One region of the Kouleothrix sp. 19917 genome, then DNA from elsewhere that is predicted to be linked to it. Evidence: riboswitches for the same ligand, from Rfam matches in the RefSeq annotation. Region 1 holds a riboswitch; each other region holds the start of a gene.
The links. A riboswitch is a leader RNA that binds a small molecule or an ion and turns the genes downstream of it on or off. The one in region 1 is predicted to bind S-adenosylmethionine.
Positions count from the first base shown of each region.

Region 2: linked by a shared signal. The riboswitch ahead of M1P90_RS21655 (methionine synthase) and the one ahead of M1P90_RS03850 (aminotransferase class V-fold PLP-dependent enzyme) in region 1 are both predicted to bind S-adenosylmethionine.
Region 3: linked by a shared signal. The riboswitch ahead of mtnA (S-methyl-5-thioribose-1-phosphate isomerase) and the one ahead of M1P90_RS03850 (aminotransferase class V-fold PLP-dependent enzyme) in region 1 are both predicted to bind S-adenosylmethionine.
Region 4: linked by a shared signal. The riboswitch ahead of M1P90_RS16655 (homocysteine synthase) and the one ahead of M1P90_RS03850 (aminotransferase class V-fold PLP-dependent enzyme) in region 1 are both predicted to bind S-adenosylmethionine.

Region 1 covers NZ_CP097099.1:967,407-974,702, forward strand. The annotation lists gene M1P90_RS03845 (ATP-binding protein) at 1-1,601, opposite strand, end outside; gene M1P90_RS03850 (aminotransferase class V-fold PLP-dependent enzyme) at 1,751-3,079, opposite strand; SAM riboswitch class I at 3,195-3,343, opposite strand; gene M1P90_RS03855 (glycoside hydrolase family 13 protein) at 3,676-5,367, shown strand; gene M1P90_RS03860 (beta-galactosidase) at 5,455-7,296, opposite strand, start outside.
Region 2 covers NZ_CP097099.1:5,343,873-5,351,168, forward strand. The annotation lists gene M1P90_RS21645 (potassium channel beta subunit family protein) at 1-714, opposite strand, end outside; gene M1P90_RS21650 (NADPH-dependent FMN reductase family protein) at 1,331-1,819, shown strand; gene M1P90_RS21655 (methionine synthase) at 2,077-5,781, opposite strand; SAM riboswitch class I at 5,846-6,019, opposite strand; gene M1P90_RS21660 (response regulator) at 6,095-6,535, opposite strand; gene M1P90_RS21665 (sensor histidine kinase) at 6,567-7,296, opposite strand, start outside.
Region 3 covers NZ_CP097099.1:7,868,303-7,875,598, reverse strand. The annotation lists gene M1P90_RS31600 (MBL fold metallo-hydrolase) at 163-936, opposite strand; SAM riboswitch class I at 1,141-1,322, shown strand; gene mtnA (S-methyl-5-thioribose-1-phosphate isomerase) at 1,365-2,441, shown strand; gene M1P90_RS31590 (uroporphyrinogen decarboxylase/cobalamine-independent methonine synthase family protein) at 2,453-3,508, shown strand; gene M1P90_RS31585 (carbohydrate kinase family protein) at 3,534-4,514, shown strand; gene M1P90_RS31580 (Gfo/Idh/MocA family protein) at 4,660-5,661, shown strand; gene M1P90_RS31575 (hypothetical protein) at 5,658-5,894, shown strand; gene ahcY (adenosylhomocysteinase) at 6,163-7,296, shown strand, end outside.
Region 4 covers NZ_CP097099.1:4,061,009-4,068,304, reverse strand. The annotation lists gene M1P90_RS16665 (vanadium-dependent haloperoxidase) at 1-631, shown strand, start outside; gene M1P90_RS16660 (hypothetical protein) at 685-1,011, shown strand; SAM riboswitch class I at 1,381-1,525, shown strand; gene M1P90_RS16655 (homocysteine synthase) at 1,691-2,980, shown strand; gene metX (homoserine O-acetyltransferase MetX) at 3,088-4,218, shown strand; gene M1P90_RS16645 (hypothetical protein) at 4,367-5,035, opposite strand; gene M1P90_RS16640 (RusA family crossover junction endodeoxyribonuclease) at 5,035-5,445, opposite strand; gene M1P90_RS16635 (sensor histidine kinase) at 5,561-6,988, opposite strand; gene M1P90_RS16630 (response regulator transcription factor) at 7,082-7,296, opposite strand, start outside.

The DNA.
Region 1 (7,296 bases):
AGGAGCAGCTGGGCATAGCCCATGAACGAGGTCAGCGGCGTGCGCAGCTCGTGCGAGACGGTGGCGAGAAATTCGTCTTTCAGGCGGCTGGCCTCTTCGGCGCGACCGCGGGCTTCCTGCTCCTGCGCGTACAGCATTTGCAGGCGTTCCTCGCTGGCGCGGAGCGCGGCAACCGCCTGTGCGCGCTCCACTGCATCCCAGGTTTGCTCGCCAATATTGCGCGCCAGCATGGCTTCGTCGTGCGTCCACTGGCGCGTGTTCGAATGGTTGACATAAAAGCCTGCGCACCAGCGCCCATTGCGGATCAGCGGCACGTCGATCATGGCGCACACGCCAACCGCAGCGAATGAGGAGTTGGCGGTGAGCGGATCCTGGGCGGTGTCGTCGATCACAAGCGTGTGGCCGGCGTGCAGCTCGGCCAGATAGTTTGGCGCCATGCCCCTGGTTGAGAAGCTGCCTTCCAGCGCCGGCAGGGTGCCGTCAGTCCACGACGCCGTAAACAGAATTGTGTCGTCGTCGGGCGTATCGAAGAAGCCAACGCGATTCACGCCCAGGTAGCGCCCAAGATCCTCGGCGGCGATGCGCATGATCGTATTCGGGTCGTCGGTTTCGCGCTGCTGCTGCACGAGCCTGAGCAGCATGGCCTGGCGCGTTTCGGTGGCTTGCAGCTCGCGGGCGGCGCGGGCGCGCTGAATGGCTTCCCAGATGCGCGCGGCAACATCGCGCAGCAGCGAAACGTCGGCCTGCGTGTACAGGCGCGGCTTGCGATCGTGCACGGCAAAGTAGGCCACCAGCTCGCCATTTTTGATCAGCGGCACGCTCAGAAACGCTCGCGTAAGCATGGCATCGTAGACCGTGTCCTGAAAGGCGGCAGTTGCTGGGTGCGTGGCGGTATCTTCAATAATGACCGGCTCGCCGCGCTGGTGCATGGCAATAATATCGTGGCCGACCGGCTCCAGCCCCCAGATGCCTTCGGTATTGGGTACACCCTCGGCGGTGTCGCTGATGTCGGCAATGGTATGCACCTGCCCGCGCCGGGTGTCGATAAAGCCATACGAGCAGCTGCTCGAGCCGAGCGCGTTTTTCAGCAGGCGGCAGGCTTCGCGCGCAATATCGCCTTCATCGGCCAGCGCGCGGGCGGCATCGGAAACTTGCAGCAGCAGGTCGAGCAGGCGCTCGCGCTCCATCAGGGTGTTTTCTACCTGCCTGCGCGCGGTAATGTCGTTGAACAGAACCGCAACATGGTGCTCGGCCGGGTCGTCGACGCGAAAGGCGTACACGTCGTAGTAGCGGTGAAGCTGGTCGGCCGGGTTCTCAAAGCGCATTGGCTCGCCAGTCAGCGCGATGCGGCCGTATATGTCGAACCAGTGCTGCTCGTGCTTGGGCACAATATCGCGCACCCACCGGCCGGTGGCGTTTTCGATCCCGGTTTGCTCTTCAAACGCGGCGTTGACTTCGAGGAACTGGTAGTCAACCGGCGTGCCGTCGTCGTTGAATCGCATGCCAATGATGCAGAAGCCGGCATCCAGCGAATCGAGAACAGCGCGGTAGCGATCGCTCGCGTGCTGGCTATGGTGGCCGGTAGCCGCGGGGAGGTTCATGGAAGTCGGACCCTTTGCTGCGCCAGGACGGAGCAATAGTGCATATGAGCACCCAGCGAAAGCTCGTGTTCTGTATTGTACCTCATCGTGCGCGAGTTCGCTCTTTTGCCCGCTGACACTGGTGCAGCAAAGCGTTTCGCCCATCTGCCCTATACCGCCGCGCAGTCGAGCGCGGCGCGCGCGGGGAGGGAGCGGCGCAGGGCAGGTTGCGCTATCTCAAGCGCGCAGCGATTTTGAATGGCTGTGATGCCTTCCACCAGCGCATCAACATCGGCAAGGTCGTTGTAGATCGTGAAGCTGGCGCGCGCCGTTGAGGGCAGGCCCAGCCGCGCATGGAGCGGGTGCGCGCAGTGGCGGCCCGAGCGAATGGCAATGCCACGCTCGTCAAGCGCCAGCGCCAGCTCCTGCGGGGTAATTCCGTCCACGGTAAATGTCACCACGCCGCCACGCAGGCCGGGGTTGCGCGGGCCAAACACCTGCACGCCCGGCAGCTCATCGAAGCGCGCCAGGGCATAGGCCGTCAGGGCGCGCTCGTGCTCGCGCACCGCTGCCATGCCAAGCTGCGCCAGGTAGTCGGTAGCCGCGCCCAGGCCAATCGCCTCGACAAAGGCGGGCGTGCCCGCTTCGAATTTCAGCGGCGCATCTTCCCACAGCACCTCATCCAGCCCGACATCGCGGGCCACGTCGCCGCCGGTCAGGAAGGGCGGCATGGCGGCCAGCAGATCGGCGCGGCCATACAGCGCGCCAATGCCGGTTGGGCCAAGCATCTTGTGGCCGGAAAACACTACGAAGTCCGCGCCGAGCGCCTGCACATCCAGCGGCATATGCGGTGCCGACTGGCAGGCGTCGAGCACGACCACCGCGCCCTGCGCGTGCGCGTGCGCAATGATCGGCGCAGGGTCGGTGATGGTGCCAAGCACATTCGAAACGTGCGCGAAGCTCACCAGCCGCGTGCGGGGCGTCAGCAGGTCGTCGAGCGTACTCAGGTCGAGCGTGCCGTCGGCGGCGAGCGGGATGAGCCTGATGGTGAGATTGCGCTCGCGGGCAAGCTGGAGCCAGGGCAGGTAGTTGGCGTGATGCTCGAGCTCGGTCAGCACGATTTCGTCGCCGGCTTGCAGAAAGGTGCGCCCGTAGGAATAGGCCAGCAGGTTCAGCGCCTCAGTGGCGTTGCGCGTGAAGACGATCTGCGCCGGCGATTCCGCGCCAATAAACGCGGCGATCTTGGCGCGCGCCTGCTCGTACAGGTCGGTGCTGCGCTGGCTGAAACAGTACGCGCCGCGGTGCACATTCGCATAGGTCGAGCGATACAAGCCGTCCATCAGGTTGAGCACCTGGCGCGGCTTTTGCGACGACGCGGCGCTGTCGAGAAACACCAGCGGCCAGCCGTTGACGGTTTGCTGGAGCGCCGGGAAATCCTGCCGAATACGCGCAATGTCGAGACAGCCTGCGGTGCCTGGTGTGCCGGGGGTGCTGGTCATGGCCTGTTTCCTTTGTGTACAACATCAAAAAACGCCCATCGTCGTGGACGATGAGCGTATGTGCGCTGTGCGCTGCCGTGGCGCGCATACGCGCAGCCCCGGCATCAGCCGTCACCTCTCATCTTCCAGTCTGTGCTGCCGGATTTGGCACCCTAATGATCGAGTTTCGAGCCGTGCGCCTTTTTGTTTCGCACGATGCTCAAAGCCCTTTCCAGGGTTGTCGAGGCTTCATCGGGCCGGTCCCTCTGCCTCTCTGGATAAGAGTCTGTGCTTCTTCAGTTGTGCCGCGCATCTTACATTGCTTGATTTATTTTGTCAACTTTGAATTCGCGATGGCGCGGTTGGGAATTCGAGCGGTCTACTGCCCTTGCTGTTTTCTGTTTGGGCAGTCTCGACTACGTCGGTGGTCGAGACTGCCCAGAAAAAAGATTATTTTGGAGGGCTGACGCCCTCCAAACCCCCCGCTGAGCAAGTACGCAGTGCAGATCGTGGCGCAATTTGCCCGCGCCGCGATTGAACGGTATCATCCACTGCACAGAAGGAAGCAGCAGTACGCGGTGTCTGCGTGCCATTCCGCGATATGAGGAGCAAGCCTTATGCAAAACGCATGGTGGAAAGAAAGTGTCGTCTACCAGATCTACCCGCGCAGCTTTGCCGACAGCAATGGCGATGGTGTGGGCGATTTGCGCGGCATCATCGGCAAGCTCGATTACCTCAAAACCCTCGGTGTCGATGTTGTCTGGCTGTCGCCGGTCTACCAATCGCCCAACGACGACAATGGCTACGATATCAGCGATTATCAGGCGATCATGACTGAGTTCGGCACAATGGCCGACTTCGATGAGCTGCTGGCTGGCCTGCATGCGCGCGGCATCAGGCTGCTGATGGATCTGGTGGTGAATCACACTTCCGACGAGCACGCATGGTTTGTCGAGTCGCGCGCCGCGAACGACAACCCTTACCGCGATTTCTACATCTGGCGGCCGGGCAAGGATGGCGCGGAGCCGAACAACTGGGGATCGTTCTTTGGCGGCTCGGCCTGGCAGCGCGACGACGCCACTGGCGAGTACTTTCTGCACCTGTTTTCTACCAAGCAGCCCGACCTGAACTGGGACAACCCGGCGGTGCGCGAGGCGATTTACAGCATGATGCGCTGGTGGCTCGACAAGGGCATCGACGGCTTCCGCATGGACGTGATCAACCTGATCTCCAAAGCGCCTGGCCTGCCCGACGCGCCAGTGCAGTCGGCGGCGCGCTACCAGTTTCCCGGCGGCCTGGTGTTTCACGGCCCGCGTCTGCTGGAATACCTGGGCGAGATGAAGCGCGAAGTGTTGTCGAAGTACGATATCTTCAGCGTTGGCGAGGCGCCCACCGCCACCACCGCACACGGCATCGAGCTAACCCACAGCGAACACGGCCCGCTCGACATGCTCTTCCAGTTCGAGCATATGGACCTTGACATCAACAGCGGCTCGCAGATCGGCAAGTGGGATTTCAAGCGCCTCGACCTGCTCGACCTCAAGAGCGTGATGACAAGCTGGCAGCGCGACCTTGCCGAGGGCGGCTGGAACAGCCTGTACCTTTCCAATCACGACCAGCCGCGCCCAGTTTCGCGCTTTGGCGACGACACCACCTACCGCGCCGAGTCGGCCAAGCTGCTGGCGACGTTTCTGCACACGCTGCAAGGCACGCCCTATATCTACCAGGGCGAAGAGCTTGGCATGACCAATGTGCCGTTTGCCAGCATCGACGACTACCGCGATATCGAGAGCCTGAATGCCTACCGGGAATTGGTGAATGAGCGTGGCTACGACCCCGCCGCAGTGTTGCCAATGCTCCACGCCAAAAGCCGCGATAATGCCCGCACGCCGATGCAGTGGGATGCGAGCGCAAACGCCGGTTTTAGCACCGGCACGCCCTGGATCGCCGTCAACCCGAACTACACGGCGATCAACGCGGCCCAGGAGCTTGGCGACCCCGACTCGGTCTTTGCCTACTATCAGGCGCTAATTCGCCTGCGTAAGGCCAACCCGGTGATCGTCTACGGCACATACGACCTGCTGCTGCCCAACGACCCGGCGGTCTATGCGTATACGCGCACGCTTGGCGACACGCAGCTGCTGGTCATCCTGAACTTCACCGCCGAAACGCCCGAGTTCGCGCTGCCCAACGGCCTCGGCGCGAGCCAGCCCACCCTGCTAATCGGCAACTACCCGGTCGATGCGAACGCGCCCATTGCACGACTGGCGCTGCGACCTTACGAGGCGCGCGTGTATCAGCTGCGCTGAGCGCGTTCCAAACAATAGGAAACAGCCTGCGCGCAGTTGCAAACCCGCGCGCAGGCTGTTTGGCTTCGTCTCGGCGGCCGCGCTGTGCTAGCCGGCAAGCTCATCAAGCTGGCTTGCGCCCAGCGCGTCGCTGCCGATCCACACGGCGTCGGGCTGGCCGTCTTCTTCTTCAAAAATCAGAAGCTCGTTGCTGTCGCGCAGCCAGGCGGCTGGCAGCTTGTAGGCTTCCTGCGGGCCAATGTTCCAGTAGCGCCCCAGGTTTTGCCCGTTGAGCCAGATCTGCCCTTTGCAGAGGCCCGGAACATACAGCTTGAACGGCCCGCTGCCGTGCGCGCTGGGCTGGTAGGCAAAGCGCGCGCGGAAAAACGCCGGCCCCGTCACGTCGTCGTTGCGCGCTGTGTCTGCGGGCGTGACCCCGGCACGAAAGCTCCACGCTGCGTCAAGCGCGCCATTGGCGGGATATTCCAGCAGCGTAGCCTGCCAGGCTGCCCCGGCATAGTTCTGGATATGAAGGGCCAGGCCGTTCGCGCCCGGCTGGAGCATGTCGGTGATGTCGGCCTTGATGTAGCCGCCGCCGTGGTGCCGGCTGAAGCGCGCAATTGCCTGCCCGTTGACATACAGCGCGCCAGGGTTGCGGTCGCCGGTGAGCTGGATGAGGTAGCGCTGCCCGGCGCGGGCCTCGATGTCGCGCAGCAGCCACAGGCTGGCCCCCTGAAATGGCAGATTGCCCAGGTCGGCGCTGGCGATGTCGGGCCGGACGTAGGCGGCGCGCGCGCCGGCCAGCGCCTCGCCCGCGAACACCGCTTCCTGCCACAGCCCAACCCAGCCCGCGCTGATGTCGTGCTGGCGCGCATACCAGAACAGCGTGTCGAGCAGGCCTTTGCGCTCGCCGGTGTTCGAGCCGTAGTTGAAGCGCCCCAGGTTGTCGAGCAGCAGGCGCAGCTCGTGGCGGCCAGCCGGCAGCGCGAGCGGCAGGGTGAAGCGCGGGCCGTGCGGATGCACGCCCATCCAGCCCTGATCGACACCATCGACCAGCACGCGCGCGCGGTCGTTCAGCCAGGGTGCGCCGATCACGGTGAGCTGGTCGCTTTCCACGTCGATCTGGGCGCGATACCAGCCATAGCCCAGCGCGCAACCGAGCGTTTCCAGCGCCTGCGGGCCGTCGATCGCCTGCCAGCCGTCGTTTTCTGTTGCTTCGCGCACAGCATGGCGCTGCCAGTCGAGCGCGAATGGCGTGGAATCTGCGGCGCTGGGCGCGGGCGTTTCGATTGCGCGGGCGCGACCATTGGCGGCAATGTGCACGAACGGACGAATGCCGCGCCGGTCGAGCCGGATGCGCGGCGCTGCGCCAGTTTCCTGCGTTGGCTCGGCAATTACACGGTGCGGGCCGCACACGAAATCGCCACCGGGCAGCGGCCACCAGCGCTCGGCGCATTCCTGCGTGAGCAGCACCACCGTGAGCCGCCGCCTGTCGTTCAGGCTGGCGCGCACAAGGGTGGGCTGTTCGCTCATCCAGAAGCGCAGGTCGAGCGTGCTTTCGCGCACTTCAAGCGTGACGTTCGAAGGCACGGTTTCGTCGGTCGCGAACGTTGCGCCGGGCGCATCGAGACGCAACTGCCCAACCTCGCCCGCGCTGCCATACAGCACCAGCGTGTCGCCTTCGGGATGCTGCCAGAAGCCCAGAATGCGCGCGGTGTGATAGGCCAGGATCAGCGATGCCGACTCATTATCAAAACGCAGCGGCAGGTTGCTGAAAATCGGCTTGATCGCGGCGGCCTCGACGTCGACGGCGAGATGCACCGCTGGCCGGGCGAGATAGAGCTGGTGGGTTTGCCCTTCCAGACCGCCGTTCTGAAAAAACGTCGCGGTGAAGTTTTCCCAGCCGTCCGGGGCACTGACCGCCGCCCTGACATTGCGGTAGGGCGCGTT
Region 2 (7,296 bases), 4.3 Mb from region 1:
CTTCAGCCACTCCATGCCCTTGGCGGTGGCGCGGCTACCTTCGGGGATGCCGTCGTTGTACTTGCCCGTCAGCACGCCCGAGGCCAGCGGACTCCAGATCGTCGTGCCGTAGCCAAGCTCGCTGTAGAGCGGCGCGTACTCTTTCTCGAAGCGGTCGCGCACAAACATGTTGTACTGCGGCTGCTCCATGCTCGGCGGCGTCAGGCCATACTGGCGGGCCACCGCGTCGGCGCGCATGATCTCGGCCGCGCTCCACTCCGAAGTTCCCCAGTAGAAGGCCTTGCCCTGCTTGATCACAATATCCATCGCCCGCACCGTTTCCTCAATCGGCGTGTTTGGGTCGGGCCGGTGGCAGAACACCAGGTCGACATAGTCGAGCTGCAAGCGGCGCAGCGCGCTGTTCATGCCCTCGATGATATGCTTGTGCGAAAGGCCGGTGTCGTTCGGGCCGTCGCCGCCCCAGAAGATTTTGGTGGAGACGACAATGCTTTCGCGCCGCCAGCCAAGCTCCTTGATTACGTTCCCCATCACTGTTTCGGCATTGCCGCCGGCGTAGGCCTCGGCATTGTCGAAAAAGTTCACCCCGGCGTCGTAGGCGGCAGCCATGCACTCGCGCGCCACCTGCTCGCCCACCTGCCCACCATACGTCACCCACGCCCCAAGCGACAGCGCGCTGAGCTTGATGCCGGCCTTGCCAAGACGACGATACTCCATGAGACTGCTCCTTGTTCTTGCCCCAGCCGCCTGTTGGCCGGAAACCTGTGCCGCCAGCAATCGCTGCGGCGACTCACTATGATACACCCTGCAGGGTTCAGCAATAACAGTGCCCCGTATGGAGAAAGCATCCCGTTTGGTGAAGAAATGTTTTCGCACAAAGCCGCGCCGGCCGGGTATGCTAGGGGCGTGGCGAGCGGGCCGGGCCGGCAAGCACACGGAAGCCCCGCCGGAAGGCGCTTAAGAGCACGCGGCACCAGAATGAGCCGCCGCGTGGGTGTATGCTTTCGCAGTGTCCGCGCCTGGCCCCGCCGCACCGCATAGCCGGAAAGGAGGCACCGCACTCACTTTTCACGCTCGATAACAAAGCTACATAGGGGGTAATAGCGGCGCGCCGGCCTACTCGGTGCGCCGCTTGTTTCGCTCGGTGTTGCTGGGCCTCCGCCAGCGCGCCGAGTGCAACCGCGGCCTGGTGGCGCAGCAATAGGCAGGTGCCGCATCACACATCTTTTCTAATTACCACCAAGACACCAAGACACCAAGTTTTGATGATCTTGGTGCCTTGGTGCCTTGGTGGTGAAGCGCTCTTGCGCAATTCACAGCAGAAAGAACGTTTATGAAAGCATTAATAGTCTACTCGTCGTGGTTTGGCCACAACCGCGCCATTGCCGGCCTGCTGGCGGGCGAACTGCGCCGCCATGGCGTTGCCGTGGCCTGCAAGCCTGTTCGGGATGTGCTGAACAGCGAGATCGGCGGCTACGACATGCTGGTGCTCGGCACCTACACCCACCACGGGCGCGCGTCGCACCGCCTGCGCCTGCTGATCGAGGGCATTCTGACGCGCCAGCTTCAGCGCATGAGCATCGCCGCCTTTGGCACGCAGGTGTTCGACAGCCCGGCCTACCACCACCCCGGCGGCGTCGATGACCTGGAGTTGGCAGTGGCCGCGCGCGGCTGCGACCTGGCCGCGCAGCCACTGCGGATCGAGCTGCGTGGGCTGGCGCGCTTTGCACCCTGGCTCGGCATTGGCAGGCACGAGCGCGCGGCCATTCGCGCATTCGCCGCCGACCTGTGGGACGCGTGCGTGCCGGCCGCGCTGATATAAATTCTATCTTTTCTCTCGTTTTGGGGTTATGCCATTACGGAACTGCACATCCAACGCAGTGCTTTTTGCCTGCGGCAGCAAGGTAATTTGATTATTTTTGTATGCAGTGTTCTGCGCGTAGCGCAGAACACTGCATACAAAGAAAAGGACGAGTACCGCTCTGCCGAAGGCTAAGGACGCTAATAACGTCGGGAAAATGTGAAATTGTCCGCTGGGCGCTGCGCCTGAAGCAGTTATGATAGCGGCTTTGCCGCCAGCTACGCCTCAATCGCCGCGACATCGCCCTCGGCGCGCTCGGCCACCGAGCCGATGCTGAAGTACTTCGCGTCGGGGTGGTGAATGACAATTGCGGCGGTGCTTTGCTCGGGCACAAGCTGGAATGCCTCGGTGAGCGTCACGCCAATGCGCTCGGCCGGCAGGATCGCGAACAGCTTGGCGTGCTCGTCGAGGTCGGGGCAGGCCGGGTAGCCCCACGAGTAGCGCTTGCCGCGCTCGCCGGTTTTCGAGCCGGGCTCAGTGCGCAGGCCCAGGCTTTGCCGCACCACGCGGTTGGTGTATTCCGCCAGCGCCTCGGCCAGCGACACGCTCAATCCATGGATATAGTAGCCCCGGCTGTAGTCGCCCGCGCGCTGCAACTCCTCGGTCAGGTCGTCGACGCGCGTGCCCATGGTTACGATCTGGAAGGCTGCGACATCGTACTCGCCGCTGGTGGCGGCGCGGAAGTAGTCGGCCAGGCACAGTCGCTCACGCTCGGGCTGGCGCGGGAACACGAAGCGCGTCAGTTCGCGGGGTTGGGAGTTGGGGGTTAGCGAAGCTGGATCGTACACCACCAGCTCGTTGCCGTCGCTCTGCACCGGGAAGTAGCCATACACCACTTTCGGCTCCAGCCAGCCATCGCGCTCGGCCTCGCGCAGCAGCTCGCGCACCTTCACGTCGAACTCGCCCTTCAGCCGCTCCCACTCCGCGCCCTTGGCGTTTTTCGCGCCCCATTGCAGGCGATACAGCGCATTGCGGTCGAGGCAATCGACCACGTCCTGCAGCTTGATGCGCGTGACCACCTGCGTGCCCCAGAAGGGTGGCGTCGGCACCGGCACGTCGCGGCGCACATTCGAGCGCGCCGTGTCGCCGCGGGTGGCCTGCCCCAGCTCGGCCAGCGCCACACGGCCGCGCTGCTTCTGGCGCAGCACCTGCGCCGCGTCCACAATCGTCTGCTGCACAAAGCTCGGGCGCACCGCCGGGTCGGCCAGCTTGTCCATCGTCTCCAAACCCTCGAAGGCGTCTTTGCAGTAGAACACGCCCGATTCGTAGGGTTCCTCATCCGCCACAAAGGTAATGCGCTGGCCGTACTGCTTGTTGATCGCCGCGCCGCCCACCAGCACCGGGAAGCTCAGCCCGCGCCGGTGCAGCTCCTGCACGCACAGCGGCATCTGCTTCGAGGTGCTCACCAGCAGCGCCGACAGGCCAATCGCGTCGGCGCCCACTTCCACTGCCTTCTCGATGATCGTGTTAAGCGGCACCTGCTTGCCCAGGTCGTAGACGGTGTAGCCGTTGTTGGCGAGAATCGTGTGCACCAGGTTCTTGCCAATGTCGTGGACGTCGCCATACACCGTCGCCAGCACGACTTTGCCCTTGGTAGAGCCTTCGAGCTTATCGAGATACAGTTCAAGATGCGCGACAGCCTTTTTCATCACCTCGGCGCTTTGCAGCACAAAGGGCAGGATGAGCTGGCCCGAACCGAACAGGTCGCCCACTTCTTTCATTGCGGGCAATAGCACGTCGTTCAGTACGTCGACGGCGGCTTCGCCACGCGGCATTGTTTGCTCTTCTTGTCGGGGCGCAGCAGCCTGAGGGCCTGTGCCTGTTGAAGGATCTGCGGGCTGCTGCGCCTCTGCTGCGGGCTGCTGCGCCGCTACTTGCTGCGCCCTTACAGCGTCGGGCGTGATGCCCATCCGCTCGGCCATCAGCGTGTCGATATCGCTTTCGACGCCTTCTTTCTTGCGGTGGACGATCTTCCAGTGCAGGCGCTCGCCCACCGTCATGCCGGCGGTCGGGTCGGCGCGGGTTTCGGTTTCGGCGGCGGCGTTTTGCTCGTAGAAGTTGATGAAACGCGCCAGCGCGTCCTCGCGCCGGTTGAAGATCAGGTCTTCGCAGAGCGCGCGCTGCTCGTCGGGAATTTCGGCGTAGGGCGTGACGTGCGCCGGGTTGATGATTGCCGTGTCGAGGCCGGCGTCGACGGCGTGCTTGAGAAAGACCGAGTTGAGCGCGGCGCGGGCGTGCGGCGCGACACCAAAGCTCAGGTTCGAAACGCCCAGCGTGGTGAAGCAGCCGGGGATGTTCTGCTTGACGGCGCGGATGCCCTCGATCGTTTCAATCGCGGCGCGGCGCAGCTCTTCCTGCCCGGTGGTGATTGGGAAGGTCAGCACGTCGAAGATCAGCGCCTCGGCCGGCACGCCATACTCGTCCTGCGCGATCTGCGCAATGCGCTGAGCAACCGCCAGCTTCTTCTCGGCCGTGTGCGCCATGCCGTCTTCGTCAATCGTCATCGCCATGGCCGCCGCGCCATAGCGCGCCAGCAGCGGCAGCGTGCGGTCGAGCTTTTCGCCGCGCCCGCCTTCCAGCGAGAGCGAGTTGATCACCGCGCGGCCAGGGTAGGTTTCCAGCGCGGCCTTCAGCACGTCGGCCTCGGTGGTGTCGATCACCAGCGGCAGCTCGACATTCATGGTCAGCTTTTTCACCAGCGTGACCATCTGATCCTGCTCGTCGGGGCGCTCGGTGGTGGCCACGCACACGTCCAGCAGGTGCGCGCCGCCGTCCACCTGCTCGCGCGCAACTTCCAGCACGCCGTCGTAGTCGTCGTTCAGCAGCAGGCGCTTGACTTTGCGCGACCCAAGCGTGTTGACGCGCTCGCCAATCATTGTGAGCGTGATGTCCTGGCGCAGCGCGGCGGCCTTCACGCCCGACGAAACGCTGGGAATGTATTCGATCTCGCGCTCGGCGGGGGCGCGCTCGAAGCCAAGCGCCGCTCGCAGGGCGCGCAGGTGCGCGGGCGTGGTACCGCAGCAGCCGCCCACCACATTCACGCCATACTCGCGCACAAAACCGCCCAGGATGCGCGCAAATGGCTCGGGCTCCATCGGGTACACGGTCTCGCCATCGACCTCGATCGGCAGGCCGGCGTTGGGGATGCACGAAATCGGCAGGCGCGAGTGCGCGCACAGGTACTGAATCGCCTCGCGCATATGCTCGGGGCCGGTGCTGCAGTTCAGGCCGATCACATCCACCGGCATGGCTTCCAGCGTGGCGATCACGGCCGGCACCTCGGTGCCGAGCAGCATGCGTCCCGACAGGTCGAGGAAGATCTGGGCCTGCACGGCCACGCTGCTGCCGGTTGCTTTCTTTGCGCGGCGGATGCCATCGAGCGCGGCCTTCACTTCCAGAATATCGACGCTGGTTTCCACCAGCAGCACATCCACGCCACCCTCGATCAGCGCGCTGGCCTGCTCGAAAAAGATGTCGGACAGCTCGTCGAAGGTGATGTTGGACAGCGCGGGGTCGTCGGAGGAAGGCAGCTTGCCGGTTGGGCCAATCGAGCCAGCCACATAGCGCGGGCGGCCATCCTGCGCCTGGTAGCGGTCGGCCACGCTGCGGGCCAGGCGCGCGGCGGCGATATTCAGCTCGGCGGTGCGCTCGGCCAGGCCCCATTCTTCCAGGCGCAGGCGCGTGCTCTGGAAGGTGTTGGTTTCCAGCACATCGCAGCCGGCCTCCATAAACGAGGCGTGAATCTGCTCGATCACGTCGGGGCGCGCAATTGCCAGGTAGTCGCGGTTGCCGTTGGTGCGCTCGCCGCCGTAGTCGTCGGCGGAGAGGTTGAAGGTGTCGATGCTGGTGCCCATTGCGCCGTCGTAGAGCAGCACGCGCTCGCGCAGCGCTTCGAGGTAGGTGGGTTTGGTGGCGTGTGTCACAGTATAGTATTCTCCTGGTTTTTGGGCATAAAAACACCCCACGCGCTGGCGTGAGGCTGTGTGTTCCTCATCTCCCAGCTTGCGCTGTCGGAGTTAGCACCGTGCCGAGATTTACGATTGACGATTTATGATTTACGAATGTGAGGCCGCAATCGTAAATCGTACATCCAAAATCGTAAATGGCTCGGGGGTTGCCGGGGTTTCACAGGGCCGTTCCCTCCACCCCTCTTGATGAGCGGTCTTCAATTGGCGCGCAGTATAGCAGCCGGGGGCGGGCTTGTCAACGCCGTGTTGCACATTGCGCAACGGCTGGCTACCACCAGAAGGTGTGGCCGCCAAGCATGCGGCGGATCTGTTCGCAGATTTTGTCGGGGTGGATGGGCTTGCTGATAAAGCTGTCGAAGCCGGCATCCTTGGCGCGCAGGCGCGTCTGGTGCATGATGTTGGCGGTGACGGCGGCAATATGCGCGCGCGCCGATTGTGGGTGAGCGCGCAGGCGCTTGAGCACCGAGAAGCCATCCTCGCCGGGCAGGCCAATGTCGAGCAGCACCAGATCGACCTGGGGCAGCGCCTCGATCAGCTGGATGAGCTTGGCGCCGCTGCCGCGATGGTAGAAGTGCTTGAAGCCAGCATATTTCAGCAGCTCTTCGATCACCAGGTAGGAATTGGGATCGTCTTCAACCAGGATGATATACGCATTTTCCGGGTTGTCGATCGGTGTTCGGTTGTGCTGGCGCGCAAATGGTTGCGTCATATCATTCACCTGCATGCAATGGTGGCAGCGGTTAATTCAGCACTGCCGGGCTTGACTCGGGCTGGGTTGAAAGGAACTCGGCTTCTTCGACCTTGATCGGCATGCTCATGCGCTCGCTCACGGCGCACATGTCTTCGGCAGTGACGGCCGGCACGGTAAAGCGGAATGTCGAGCCGTAGCCGGGCTTGCTTGTGACATTCAGCTGGCCGCCATGCAGCTCGACCAGGCGCCGGCTGATTGGCAGGCCCAGGCCAGTGCCGCTGTAGCGCCGCGAAAGCGTTTCGTCGGCCTGGCGGAATTCTTCGAAAATAATGTCGATATTTTCGGGCGCGATGCCAATGCCCGTATCTTCAACCTCGACAATCACCTGGCTGGCGTCGGCTTGTGCTTCGCCCGCGCTGCCATAGACGCGCAGGGTAATGCTGCCGTGCTCGGTGAATTTCACCGCGTTCGAGAGCAGGTTCAGCAGCACCTGTGCCACGCGCACACGGTCAATATACACCAGGGGCAGGTCGCCCGCAATCTCGCTGCGCAGCATGATCGGCTTGCCCAGCGTCAGGCTGCTGGCGGTGATCAGCGCTTCCTGCACCACCAGCTCGATCTGGCTTGGCTCGCGCTGCAAATCGAGCCGCCCGGCCTCGATCTTGGCGTTGTCGAGAATGTCGTTCAGCAGCTTGAGCAGGTAGTTGCCCGAGTCGTAAATTCGGCCCATGTAGTCGTGCTGCTCGGGCGCAAGCGGGCCTTTCAGCTCTTGCTTGAGA
Region 3 (7,296 bases), 1.7 Mb from region 1:
CGCTCTGCGCGAGGCTGGCCAAATACCACGCGACACACGCGTCGCAGGGAAAGTACTGTTGATATGAACGTTGCTTGATCGCACTGTTATCGTACCACAGAACCGCTTCTTCATGCATTCCTGCGCCCGGCCAATGCCAGTTTTACGATACGCAATCGTAGATCAGGGTTCGCTGATCTCGACGACCTGGCCGTCGTAGGCAAGGTGTACCGGCGCGGGCAGCTCGGCGTCAACGCTGGCATGCTCGACATCGTGCGTCATATGCACCAGCAGCGCCCGGGCCGGCTCAAGGTCGGCCACCACGGCGCAGGCCTCGCCAAGCGAAAAGTGTGTCGGGTGCGGCTTGGCGCGCAGTGCATTAAGCACCAGCACGTCGAGGTCGCGCAGCTGCGCCAGCGACGGCGCGGGAATGCTGCTGGCATCGGTGACATAGCCCAGGCGGCCAATCCGAAAGCCCGTGATCGTCCAGCTGCCGTGCTGCACATCGAACGGAACGATGGTAACACTACCAATGTCGAAAGGCACGCCGCTCTGGATCTCAACCAGCTCAAGCGCCGGCCGTGTCGAGCCTTCCGACGTATTCACAAACGCATAGCCGAAACGTTCGCGCACCATGGCCAGGGTGTTGGCGGTGCCGTAGAGCGGGATGGCGGCGCGCTGCGCGAAATTGAGTGGCCGCAAATCATCCAGGCCGAAAATATGATCGGCGTGGGCGTGCGTCAGCAGCACGGCATCGACGCGACGAATGCCGGCGGCCAGCGCCTGCTGGCGCAGATCGGGGCCGGCGTCGAACAAAATTGCCTTGCCATCGGCTTCCAGCAATGCCGATGTGCGCAAGCGCTTGTTATGCGGGTCGGGCGAGGTGCACACCGCGCACTCGCAGCCAATGACCGGCACGCCCATGGAGGTGCCGGTGCCCAAAAATGTCAATCGCATACCTGCGCCTGGCGTATGGCAATCGCGCGGCACGCCCCACAGGTTGCGCCGTCGCTGCATGAATTCTGTGTGCTCAATATTATAGCACACCGGCTTCGGGCGCGGCTGCGTGGCACAGCGCAGATGCACAAATGCGCCAAACGGCCCGTGGTTGCAGCGCGCCCGCGACTATGCTATAATCGCGGCTTGAAAAATGCATCATAATGCTCATCATGAGGGGCGGAGGGACTGGCCCGACGAAGCCCGGCAACCCCTGCCGATTTATGATTTGCGATTTTGGATTTACGATGAGGCGCTGCCGTCAATCGTCAATCGTCAATCGTCAATCGTAAATGGCGGGAAGGTGCCAATTCCTGCAGGCGCGTTATGCGCCTGAAAGATGAGAGGTAGCACGACAACGGCCTCTCGCGATGCGGGCGGCTTTTTCTATGAGTACTGACACAGCATATCAGCATATCTGGTGGGATGGCGACGCCGTCGGCTTGCTCGATCAGCGGCTCTTACCCAATCAGGAAACGTCCGTGCGCTGCACCAGCGTGGCCGAGGTCGCGCACGCGATTACTTCGATGCAGGTGCGTGGCGCGCCCGCGATCGGCTGCACGGCCGCGTATGGCATGGCGCTGGCCGCCCGCCAGCCCGCCGGCACCAGCGCCGCGCTGCTGGCGCTGCTCGAAGCGGCCAAAGCCACCCTCGACGCCAGCCGCCCCACGGCAGTGAATCTCGCCTGGGCCACCGAGCGCATGCTGCGCACCGCCCAGCGCCACGCCAGCGCCAGCCCCGCCGAGCTGCGCGACCTTCTGCTCACCGAAGCTCACGCAATCATGGCCGAAGACCTGGCAATGTGCCACGCGATTGGCGAATATGGCGTGGATCTTATTCCTGCGCGCGGGCAGGTGCTGACGCACTGCAATGCGGGCGGGCTTGCCACCGCCGGGTTTGGCACCGCGCTGGCGCCTATTCGCGTGGCGCACGATCGCGGGCGCGCCATGCATGTCTTTGTCGACGAAACGCGGCCATTTTTGCAGGGCGCGCGCCTGACGGCCTGGGAGCTGCAGCGCGCGGGCGTGCCGCTCACGCTGATCACCGACAACATGGCCGCCTACTTTATGCGCCAGGGCGCAATCGACTGCGTGATTGTCGGCGCGGATCGGGTGGTGGCGAACGGCGATGTTGCGAACAAGATCGGCACCTACGGGCTGGCGGTGCTGGCGCGCGCGCACGGCATTCCTTTCTATGTCGCCGCGCCCTCGTCCACGATCGACATGCGCCTGCCCGATGGTGATGCCATCCCAATCGAGCAGCGCGCCACCGAAGAAGTAACCAGCATTGGCGGGCAGCCGATTGCGCCGGCGGGTGTGGTGGCCGCGCACCCGGCCTTCGACGTCACGCCGCACACGCTCATCACCGCCCTGATTACCGAGCGCGGCGTGATTCGCCCGCCCTTTGCCGACAACCTGCGCCAGCTGCTCGCGCCAGCCGGGGGCGGCGACGCGGCGGCAGGCTAGACCGACAGTGTATGAGCTTGCCGTTCGAACCTGCCTGCCTGCCGCTGCTGCTCGGCGGGCTGCCGCACCACAACGCAGCGCAGGCGCTTGAGATTTCGCGGCGCTATGCTGGCGCGCTGCTGGCCTGGCCGCAGCTGCCACGGCGCAGCTTCCGCGAAGAAAGCTATGTCCAGAGCATGCAGGGCTTTCCCGGCCTGGTGGTCGACGCCTCGCAATCGCGGCTGTATGTCGACCGGCGGCGCGCCGAGCAGGAGATGGACGCGCTCGGGCTGGCCTACCTGGAAGATCGCTATTCGTACACATCGCTCAGCGCCGACGATGCTGCGGGCCTGGACGAAATGCTGCGCCACGGCGAATCGCTGCGCACGTATCGCGCGCTGAAGGGCCAGCTGATGGGGCCGATCAGCCTGGCCGCGCAAATAACCGACGAGCGCGACCGGCCGCTGATCTACGACGACATGCTGTTCGACGCGCTGGTGCAGCACCTGGAATTGCGCGCCGAGTGGCAGCAGGCCCGCCTGAGCGAATGGAACCCGACGACAATTATCTGCGTCGACGAGCCCTTCCTCGAAATGGTTGGCCTGCCGTTTGTGCCGGTAGACTGGGCGCGGGTGCGCCAGCAGATCAATCAGGTGCTGGATGATGTGCGCGCGTGCAAGGCGCTGTTTGCCGGCGGCGCGTGCGACTGGGCGGAAGTGCTGCAATTAAGTATCGACATGCTGATTGCGAATGTTGCCGACAACAGCGCCAGCCTGGTGGCCGCCGCGCCGGCCCTGGCCGAGTTTTTCGAGCGCGATGGCATGCTTGGCCTGGGGCTGGTTCCCGCCGAGGACGAAACGATTGCGCGGGCCAGCGCCGAGCGCCTGGCCGAGCAGGCCAGCAATTTTGCGGGCGCGATTGCGCCGGGCGGGCACGACGCAGCAAGCGTGCTGCGCCGCTGTGTCGTCACCACCGCCGGCACAATCAGCCGCCTGTCGGTGGCCGGCGCCGAGCGCGCCATGCAGCTGGTGGCCGAAACATCGGCACTGCTGCGCGAACAACACGGGCTGGATGGCCCGAACGAATAAGCAAGGCTAATTCAAGGAGCAAGACGTGGGTATCGTCGTCACCGGTTCACTCGCCTACGATTACATCATGAACTTTCCCGGCTACTTCAAGGATCACATCCTGCCGGATAAAGTGCATATGCTAACAGTCAGCTTTCTGGTCGACTCCATGCGCCGCATGCGCGGCGGCGTGGCGGGCAATATTGCCTACACGCTGGCGCTGCTGGGCGAGCGCCCGCGAGTGGTGGCGACGGCCGGGCAGGATTTTGGCGAGTACCGCGCCTGGATGGAGCAGCAGGGCATCGATGCCTCGGGCATCCGCCTGATCGACGACGAATTCACCGCGTCGTGCTTTATCAACACCGACAAATCGAACAACCAGATCGTCGCGTTTTACACCGGCGCAATGGCCCAGTCGCGCAACCTTTCGCTGCTGGAGCGCGGGCTCGGCGCAAGCGACCTGGCAATCATTTCGCCAACCGACCCTGAGGCGATGGAGCGTTCGGTCCACGAATGCCGTCAGGCGGGCATCCCGTTCCTGTTCGACCCCGGCAAGCAGACGCCGCGCCTGGAGGGCGACCAGATTCTGGATGGCCTGCGCGGCGCGAGCGTGCTGGTGGGCAACGATTACGAATTCGGCATGATGGCGCAGAAAACTGGCCGCAGCGAGGCCGAGCTGATCGCTTCCGTACCGCTCACGGTTGTCACTCGCGGCGAAGAAGGCTCGATCATCTACGACAACACAAACCAGCGGCAGCTCGAAATCCCAATCGCGCCGATCAGCGAGGTGGTGGACCCGACCGGCGCGGGCGATGCCTACCTGGGCGGGCTGGCGTTCGGCCTGGCGCGCGAACTGCCGCTCGATGTGACGGGCCGCATCGCGGCGCTGGCTGCCGCCTACGCAATCGAAATGCGCGGCTGCCAGGAGCACACGTTTACAACCGGCGAGTTTGCCACGCGCTATGCCGACGCCTTCGGCCCAAGCGCCGAGGTCGAGGCGCTGGCGGGGCAGGGCGCGCGCGCCTGACGCCGAGGATAATCCACAGATTGCACAGATTATAGTTTGGCTCGTAAAAGCTCTATCTGCGTAATCTGCGTAATCTGTGGATGAATCTTCCGGCTTGATAGTGTAGAGGGCCGACGCGAGATTAAGGAAAGCACAGGCACACGCTATGCGATGGGGAATTATTAGCACCGGCCATATCGCGGGGAAATTTGCCGACGCGCTGCGCGCTTCCGAGAGCGAGCATGTCGTGGCAGCCGCCAGCCGCGACGCCGAGCGGGCGGCGAGTTTTGCCAGCAACTACGGCATTGCGCGCGGCTATGGCAGCTACGAAGCGCTGCTGGCCGACCCCGAGGTCGAAGCGGTGTACATCGGCCTGCCGAACAGCATGCACGCCGAGTGGTCGATCAAAGCCGCGCAGGCCGGCAAGCACATTCTGTGCGAAAAGCCGCTGGCCGTCAGCCGCGCCGAGGCGCTCACCATGTACGACGCAGCGCGGGCCAACAATGTCTGGCTGGTCGAAGCGTTTATGTACCGCTTCAACCCGCGCACGCTCAAGCTGGGCGAGCTGCTGGCCCAGCGCGCCATTGGCGACGTGCGGATCATTCGCGCATCATTCGGCTTCTTCCTGACCGACCCGAGCAACGTGCGCCTGAACGCCGAGCTGGTTGGCGGCGCGCTGATGGACGTGGGCTGCTACTGCGTCAATGTGGCGCGGCTGGCGGCGGGCCAGGCACCGTCGCGCGCGCTCGCGGCGGCGCAGTGGGCCGGCTCGGGCGTGGACGAAACGCTGGCCGGCACGCTCGAATACCCGGGCGGCGCGCTGGCGCAGATCAGCTGCACGCTGGCGGGCAGCGGGCACCAGCAGGTGCAGATCATTGGCACGGGCGGCAGCATCGACATCGACACCGCATTCAACATCCCAGCCGACCAGCGCGGGCGCATGCGTGTACACTACGGCCCCGGCCCTGACCGCACCGAAGAAATTCAGTTCGCGCCCGTCAACCAGTACCAGCTCGAAGCCGAAGGATTTGCGCGCTTGGTCCAGGCCGGGCACAATGCGGCGGGTCTGCCCGACATGCCGCTGGCCGAAACCCTCGACAACATGGCAACGATTGAAGCCCTGCTGCGCAGCGCGCATGCGGGCCACGCAGTGGAGGTTGAACCATGAACGAGAATGAGCGAACGTGTTCGGTTTGCGGCAGCGCCGTCAAGCGCGTGATCCTGATCGAGGATCATGGCCCGGCCGCCGGCGAAAAACCCGCTGCCATCGCGCCGGGGCACGCCCATCGCTCGCTCGACGTGGTGTATAACGAGCACTACCCCACCGAGGCGACAGCGTGCGTCGCGTGCGGCCATATCGACCTGTGGGTCGACCCGGAGTGGGTCGCAAGCCTGAAGTAAGGGCGCAGACGACTCGCGGATTGTAAGGGCGCAGCAGGCCACCGGGCCTTTATCGTACGAAAGCTTTGCTGCCTGCTGCGCCCCAGCATCATAATAAGTAAGGGCGCAGCAGGCCACCGGGCCTTTATCGTACGAAAGCTTTGCTGCCTGCTGCGCCCCAACATCATAATAAGTAAGGGCGCAGCAGGCCACCGGGCCTTTATCGTACGAAAGCTTTGCTGCCTGCTGCGCCCCAACATCATAATAAATAAAGGAGAACACACACCCAATGGCAACCAATTACGACATCAAGGATCTCAACCTGGCCGAGCAGGGCCGCAAGCGCATCGACTGGGCCGAAAAGGAAATGCCCGTGCTGCGCCTGCTGCGCGAGCGCTTCGAGCAGGAGCGCCCGCTGAACGGCCTGCGCGTGTCGGCCTGTCTGCACGTCACCGCCGAAACCGCCAACCTGGCGCGCACCCTGGCCGCCGGCGGCGCCGACGTGGTGCTGTGCGCCTCGAACCCGCTCAGCACCCAGGACGACGTGGCCGCCGCGCTGGTGGCTTACGAAGAAATCCCAGTCTACGCGATCAAGGGCGAAGACAACCCGACCTACTACAAGCACCTTGGCGCGGCGCTCGACCACCAGCCGCACATCACCATGGACGATGGTGCCGACCTGGTGACGGCGATCCTGAAGCAGCGCCCCGAGCTGCTCGACGGCCTGCTCGGCTCGACCGAGGAAACCACCACCGGCGTCATCCGCCTCAAGGCCATGGCCGCCGACGGCGTGCTGAACTTCCCGGTGATCGCCGTTAACGACAGCGACACCAAGCACATGTTCGACAACCGCTACGGCACCGGCCAGAGCACGCTCGACGGCATCATCCGCGCCACGAACGTGCTGCTGGCGGGCAAGACCTTTGTGGTCGGCGGCTACGGCTGGTGCTCGCGTGGCATTGCCGACCGTGCGCGCGGCCTGGGTGCCAATGTCATCGTCACCGAGATCGACCCGATCAAGGCGCTTGAGGCCGCAATGGACGGCTTCCGCGTGATGCCGATGGTCGAAGCCGCGCCGCTGGCCGATTTCGTCTGCACCGCCACCGGCGACATCAACGTGCTGGACGGGCATCACTTCGCGGTGATGAAAGACGGCGCGATTGTTGCCAACTCGGGCCACTTCAACGTCGAGATCAACATCCCGGCGCTCGAAGCGCTCTCGAACGAGAAGCGCCAGCCGCGACCGTTCATCGACCAGTACCTGCTGAAGGATGGCCGCGTGATCAACCTGCTTGGCGAAGGCCGCCTGATCAACCTCGCCAGCGCCGAAGGCCACCCCAGCGCCGTGATGGACATGTCGTTCGCCAACCAGGCGCTGGCCTCGGAGTTCTTGCAGAAGAACAAGGGCAAGCTGGCCAATGGC
Region 4 (7,296 bases), 3.1 Mb from region 1:
TGCCAGGGAATACAACGAGGTGAAGGCGTTGGGTGGTCTTGCAGATGGCAGCCGACGACCCGACCAGACCCAACTTGCAACGTTCTACGCCAGTAACTATTTCATTCTTCTGCACCAAACGCTGCGCGATGTTGCGGCGTGGCGCACAGACAACATTGGCGATAATGCGCGGCTGCTGGCGCTCGGCGCGCTGGCAATTGCTGACTCATTTATTGTCACGTGGGATAGCAAGTCGGCCTACGTCTACTGGCGACCGGTCACGGCGATCAACGAGGGCGAGAATGACGGCAACCCGCAGACACAGGGCGACCCGAGCTGGCAACCATTTCTCAATACGCCAAATTATCCCGAGTATACATCGGGCGCGAATGGTGCAGTCGGCGCGCTGACCCGTATGCTGGAACTGTACTTCGGCACGGATCGCGTGGTCTTCACGGTTGTCAGCACCAATGCAAATGCCAAGCCGAAGATGCGCACATACACTCGGTTCTCGGACTTGGCGTGGGATACCGTGAACGTGCGCATCTACCAGGGCCTCCACTTCCGCAGCGCCGATGAAGTGGCCCGTGCGCAGGGCCGGCTGGTAGCCGAATGGGCCTTTGGGCATGCTTTGCGGCCAATTGGCGGCTAGGGCCGGCAGAAGGGCGCCAGCGCTGGAAATGTGGTAGGCGCAGGGAGGGCGGAATGGCACGAGCGAACGAGCTACTGCGCCAGAGGGCGAAGCCAAACGTGGCGGCGCAGGTGGGGCTGTGGGCTGGTGGGCTGGTGGTGGCGCTGGTGCTGGGGCTTGGCGCGCTGCTCAGCAGCGCGCCGGCCTTCCGCTATGATGTCAATGTGCACAACGGAGCACGCCTCTCGCTGGGCATTCTGGAGGGCTGCCCGGCCGAAGTACCAATCGATATCTGCGAAGCCTACCGCTTGCAGATGGAACGCCACTTCGAGCTGACGTTGAACCGACCCGGCGTGCGGCATGTGCTGCTCGCGTTCGATCTGTCGCCCCGCGAGCGCTGAGCGACACCCCCTCACTACAGCGAAGAGCAAATGAATTGAGCCACAGAGCGTACAGAGGATATTGAGTACTCTGTCAACGAAGTTTCCTTGTACTCAGCTTCCAGGAAGCTCAGGCCAGTTTTGCTTCAACCTGATAATCAGATGAGCTTCCTGGAAGCTTGCCCGTTGTATGAAATAACGTATTTTCCAAAGTACTGAGTTTGGTTCTATAGATCGTTAATCTCTGTGCGTTCCAATGCTTCGCGGCTGCTTAAGAAGTTCCCCGGCCTGGCCTCATCCGCCTTTCGGACGAGCGCCAATCCGCCGAATGGCTATTTGACATTTCTGCGCAACTCACGTATTATTCGGCGCAACAATTGAATAGCGCAACTCTTATCCAGAGAGGTGGAGGGACCGGCCCGATGAAACCTCGGCAACCCTGGAAAAAGCGTAGGCGTGCAACGTTTAGTACACGAGGCATGCGCAGCTTGATCATTAGGGTGCCAAATCCGGCAGCGCGACTGGAAGATGAGAGGCATACGTCGGACGTAAGCCCCTTCCTATGGTTTTGGAAGGGCTTTTTGTTTCAGCGTTTCCATGGCCCTCATCTGCGCGATGAGGGCTTTGTTGTTGCCAGCCCCATCGCGCAGCGCCTCACCTGTGGCACGTGGCTTGTTCTCGTTGTAAGGAGGCATTCCCGATGGCGGACGAAACGAAATTCACCGGCTTTGAAACCCTTGCGCTCCACGCCGGCCAGCAGGCCGACCCGACCACTGGCGCGCGCGCGGTGCCGATCTACCAGACGACGTCGTACCAGTTCAAGGACACCGACCACGCCGCGCGCCTGTTCGGCCTGCAGGAATTCGGCAATATCTACACCCGCATCATGAACCCGACGCAGGATGTGCTCGAGCAGCGAATCGCCGCGCTGGAGGGTGGCGTGGCCGCGCTGGCGCTGGCTTCGGGCCAGGCCGCCGAGACGTTTGCGGTGCTGAATATTGCTGGCGCGGGCGACAACATCGTGTCGTCGACCGACCTGTACGGCGGCACGTATAACCTGTTCAAGCACACCCTGCCAAAGCTGGGCATCACCACCCGCTTTGTCGATGCGCGCGACCTGGATGGCTTCCGCAGCGCAATCGACGGCAACACCAAGGCGTTCTTCCTGGAGCTGATCGGCAACCCCAAGCTCGACGTGCTGAACCTTGAGGCGATCTCGGCGATTGCCCACGAGGCCGGCGTGCCGGTGATTGTCGACTCGACCACGGCGACGCCGTACCTGTGCAAGCCGTTCGATTTCGGCGCGGATATTGTGGTGCACTCGGCCACCAAGTACATCGGCGGCCACGGCACCAGCATCGGCGGTCTGCTGGTCGACAGCGGCAAGTTCGACTGGGCGGCAAGCGGGCGCTTCCCCGGCCTGACCCAGCCCGACGAGTCGTACCACGGCCTGGTGTACACGCAGGCGCTTGGCCCGCTGGCCTACATCATCAAGGCACGCGTGCAGCTGCTGCGCGACCTGGGCGCGGCGATCAGCCCGTTCAACTCCTTCCTGCTGCTGCAGGGCATCGAGACGCTGCCGCTGCGCATGGAGCGCCACTCGCAGAACGCGCTGGCTGTGGCGAAATATCTGCAAGAGCACAGCAAGGTCGAGTGGGTGAACTACCCGGGCCTGCCCGACCACCCCACCTACGAGCTGGCCAAGCGGATGATGCCCAAAGGCCAGAGCGGCATCCTGGGCTTTGGCATCAAGGGCGGGCGTGCATCTGGCGCGACGTTTATCAACAGCCTGAAGCTGTTCTCGCACCTGGCCAACATTGGCGACGCCAAGAGCCTGGCGATCCACCCGGCGTCGACAACCCATAGCCAGCTGACGGTTGAGGAGCAGGGCCTGACGGGCGTGACCGACGACTACGTGCGTCTGTCGATCGGTATCGAGACGGTTGACGACATCATTGCCGACCTGGATCAGGCCCTGGCGAAGGTCTAGGCGGCACCATGGCGTAAGGGCGATGCATCGCCCCTGATGTGTTGTGAATCACCGCTAACGCGGGCGATGCATCGCCCTTACAGTGTGGAGTCGAGACGATGATCGCTATGACACTCGATCGACAGACTGATAATGTGGGTGTGGTCGAACGCCGCAGCATGACCTGGCTCGAACCGCTGCAGCTCGAAAGTGGCGCGCGGCTCGGGCCAGTGACGCTGGCCTACGAAACCTACGGCACGCTCAACGCGGCGCGCGACAACGCCATCCTGCTGCTGCACGCGCTTTCCGGCGACGCGCACGCGGCGGGCTGGTACGCTGGCGCGGCTAAACCGGGCTGGTGGGATGCAATGGTGGGGCCGGGGCGACCATTCGATACCAATAAATATTTTGTGATCTGCTCGAATGTGCTGGGCGGCTGCCAGGGCAGCACCGGCCCCGGCAGCGTCGATCTCAGCACGGGCAAGCCCTACGGCGCGCGCTTCCCGGTGATCACGATTGGCGACATGGTGCGCGCGCAGGCACGCCTGCTCGATCGCCTGGGCATCGACCAGCTGCTGGCAGTGGCGGGCGGCTCGATGGGCGGCTTTCAGGCGCTGGAATGGGCCACAACCCTGCCCGAGCGCGTGCGCGGCACCCTGCTGCTGGCCACCAGCGCGCGCTCCTCGCCCCAGACGATCGCCTGGAACGCCATTGGCCGGCGCGCAATCATGAGCGACCCGAACTGGCGCGGTGGCGACTACTACGACGGCCAGGCGCCCGCCGATGGGCTGGCGGTGGCGCGCATGATCGGCCACATCACCTACCTGAGCGAGCCCTCGCTGGAGCGCAAGTTCGGGCGGGCGTTTCAGCAGGGCGGCGGGCCGGCCTTCTCGCTGGAGCGCGAGTTCGCAATCGAAAGCTACCTGGAATACCAGGGCGCGAGCTTCAACGCGCGCTTCGACGCCAATTCCTACCTGTATATCACCAAGGCGATGGACTACTGGGACCTGCCGGCGCGCTATGGCTCGCTCGACGCCGCGCTGGCGCGCAGCCAGTCGGAATTCCTGCTGCTCTCGTTCACCAGCGACTGGCTCTACCCGGTCGATGAGTCGCAGCAGATCGCCGACGCGCTGGCGCGGATTGGCCGCCCATCGGAGCATGTAGTGCTGCCGTCGAGCGCCGGCCACGACGCCTTCCTGGTCGATTACCAGCCGCAGGGGCCGATCATCACAGAGTTTCTGGCGGGCTTGGCGAGCTAGGACTGGTGGGAATAGGGGATAGTGGAAAGTAGCGGACGGCGAGCATATGCTCGCCGTCCGTTGTTTTGTACCGCTCGGTGCGCAGCGAGGCGCAGAGGTTGGCTGGAAAGCTCATTTGGGCAAGTGATTATTGGCGATATTACAGAAACTACAGAGCTATATGCTGTTGTAGCAGCTGATCTGCGACGTGTAGCATCTTCTGCAATGTACTTGCGAGCGATTGGTGATCTTTGTATCCATGTACAATATTGTTTCGTGCTTGAAATGCCTTCTCTAAGATCTGGTATTGTTCCTTATCAAGTACCCCATAGGTGAATAGGCTTTTCGTCAGTTGGCCTGGATTATTGCGTGTAACAGAGACAGATTCCTCACTCGCAATAGCGCGCAGTAATGCCTCAATTGCGGACCAGGCAAGCATCAGAGCAGCCTCCCCGTGCTCCTGATCTGATAACTGCTGTGCTTCACGAAGGCGGTATGTAATGTCACGATCAGTGAGCGAAGTTGCATATTTTAATTGAAGTGATGAACGTTCCTTCGGGTTCGTCACCACAAGCTCGAATCGCCAAGTTGGCTGATCGTGAAGTGCTTGGGCAACTGCGTCAAGTTCTGGAGCGCTTCCAAGCGACTCTTGCGTTCGCACTTCAACAATTACATTTTCTTCGGAACTACGCGCTACCATGTCAATACGAAAGCGGGCAAGGAAATCTGGCAGTTGGTCAGGTGGCGGTTCAATAATAACATCATAGCCGCGCTGGCGATATTCGCGAGCGACTTCGAGCAGGCGTTGATGCTCACGTGCGGTTGTATCTAGAGTCATCAAATCAACTCCCCATGGTCAGGAGCCACATCAATGCGGATATACAGGAATTCGTTACCGCGACAGAAGCCCTCTGCAAGGACTGGTGACATGCCACGAACGCGAAAACTCCCATTCAAATCAGTCTTGCGAACATAGGTATCCGTGATCTGGCTGTCATCCTCATAAATGAAGCCATTCAGCGCATCTTGAATTGGTTTGACCAAATTATCATTGTCGATGCGCACCGAAACACCATCGTGATAGTACGTTACTGTAAAGCTGAGTCGTGCCTGAGTGGGTGGTGTATTGGCGGGCCAGCGCTGTACTGCTGCGGCTCGCACAGTGTGTTGCCATGCATGCAAGCGGGCAGCATGCCGTGTTTGATGCGAGACGGGTGGGCCATCAACGATGAACTCAAACGGCAGCATAGATACTTCGCTCTCAGCCCTCTGTCGAAGAATTATATTATACCAGAACAGCTTGGGAGGTGAGGCAGAGGCTAAGAGGCAGGCAAAATGGCGCACCTGCTATAGTTCTAGCGTATTACACCACTAGCACTGCACTGCCCTCAAGCGGCAGCGTCATGGTGATGGTCGTGCCCTGGCCTTCGGTGCTGCTGGCCTGAATGGTGCCGCCGTGCGAGAGGATGATCTGGCGCGCGATGGCCAGGCCCAGGCCGGTGCCGCCGCTGCTGCGCGTTCGCGAGCGATCCGCGCGGTAGAAGCGATCGAAGACGTGCGGCAGGTCGTCGGCGGGGATGCCCGCGCCGGTGTCGCGCACTTCGAGCACCACGGCGTTGGCCCCTTCCTGCCCGGCAGTGTGCGCGCCGAGCGTGATGCTGCCGCCTTCGGGCGTGTAGCGCAGCGCGTTCGCCACCAGGTTTGCCAGCACCTGCGCCAGGCGTTGCGGGTCGGCATCGAGCGCGGGCAGGTCGTCGGGCGCGTCGACGGCGAGCGCGACATGCTGCTCGGCGGCCTGGCGCGCAAAGGCGTTATGCGCGTTGTCGAGCAGATCGCGCGGGTCGATTGGCTCGCGGTAGAGCGGGAGCTGCCCGTTTTCGGCCAGCGCAAGCAGGCGCAGATCTTCGATCAGGCGCTCCAGCAGCGCAGTTTCGCCCAGCAGCCGCTCCAGCTCCTCGGGCCTGGGCTCGTAGACGCCATCCTGCATGCCTTCCAGCCGCCCTTTGATGATCGTTAGCGGCGTGCGCAGCTCGTGCGCGATGTCGGCAGTCATCTGGCGGCGCTGGCGGTCGGCGGCGGAGAGCGAGCGCGCCATGGAATTGAATGCCTGCGTCAGCTCGTTTACTTCGCGGATGGGCGCGGGCTTGACCTCTACGTCGAGCGCGCCGGTGGCGAGCTGCTGGGCGGCAGCGGTGAGCGTGCGCAGCGGGCGGCTGATGCGCTGTACAAAAAACAGCGCCAGCAGCAGCAGGCCCGTTACCAGCACGGCGGCGGCGATCAGGAAGCTGCGCAGGATCGGCCAGAACACGGCGCGCGGGCCACGTGCTGGCGCTGTGGGCGGGTTGGGCGCTGTGGGCGGGTTTTGCATCATGCCACGCGGGCCGTTGTCGAACAGGAGCGTGCCAACCTCCTGGTTGCGCGCCCGCACCACAATCCCGCCCTTCAGGTCTTTTGCTGAAAGCACCGTGCCGGTAGGGTATCTGGTGTCGGTGCTGGCAATAATCTGCCCGTTCGCGTCGGCCAGCGCGTAGTCGAACAGCCCGCCCGGCCCAAACGAGGGCAGCGTTTCGAAGCGCTGCTCGACGCCGGCCCACGATTCGCCATTCGCCACATAGTAGTCGCCCAGCGAAAGCGCGTAGGTCTGCTGGAATTCACGGAATGTTTCGCGCACGGCGGCCGGCTGCCACTGCCCCGACACGGCCAGCGCCACAAAGCCGAGCATTCCGCAGACGCTCAGCACGATTACCAGCGCAAAGGCCAGCAGCATTGTCCAGAACAGGCGTGGTTTCATAGCGGTATTCAGAAGTCAGGAGTCAGGAGCCAGGAGTCAGAGAGACACACACTGTTTGGCTTTTCCTGTCTCTTGTCTCTTGTCTGTATCCCTTCACTCGCCATCTTCGGCAAACTTGTAGCCCACGCCATAGATCGTTTGCACATAGCGCGGGTTGCGCGGGTCGGGCTCGATCTTGCGGCGCAGGTTTTTGATATGCGCGTCCACGGTGCGGTCGAAACCCGAGTAGCTCACGTCGTAGGCCATGTCGAGCAGCTGGGCGCGGGTGAAGGGCCGGCCCGGCTCGCGCGCCAGGATCGATAATAGCT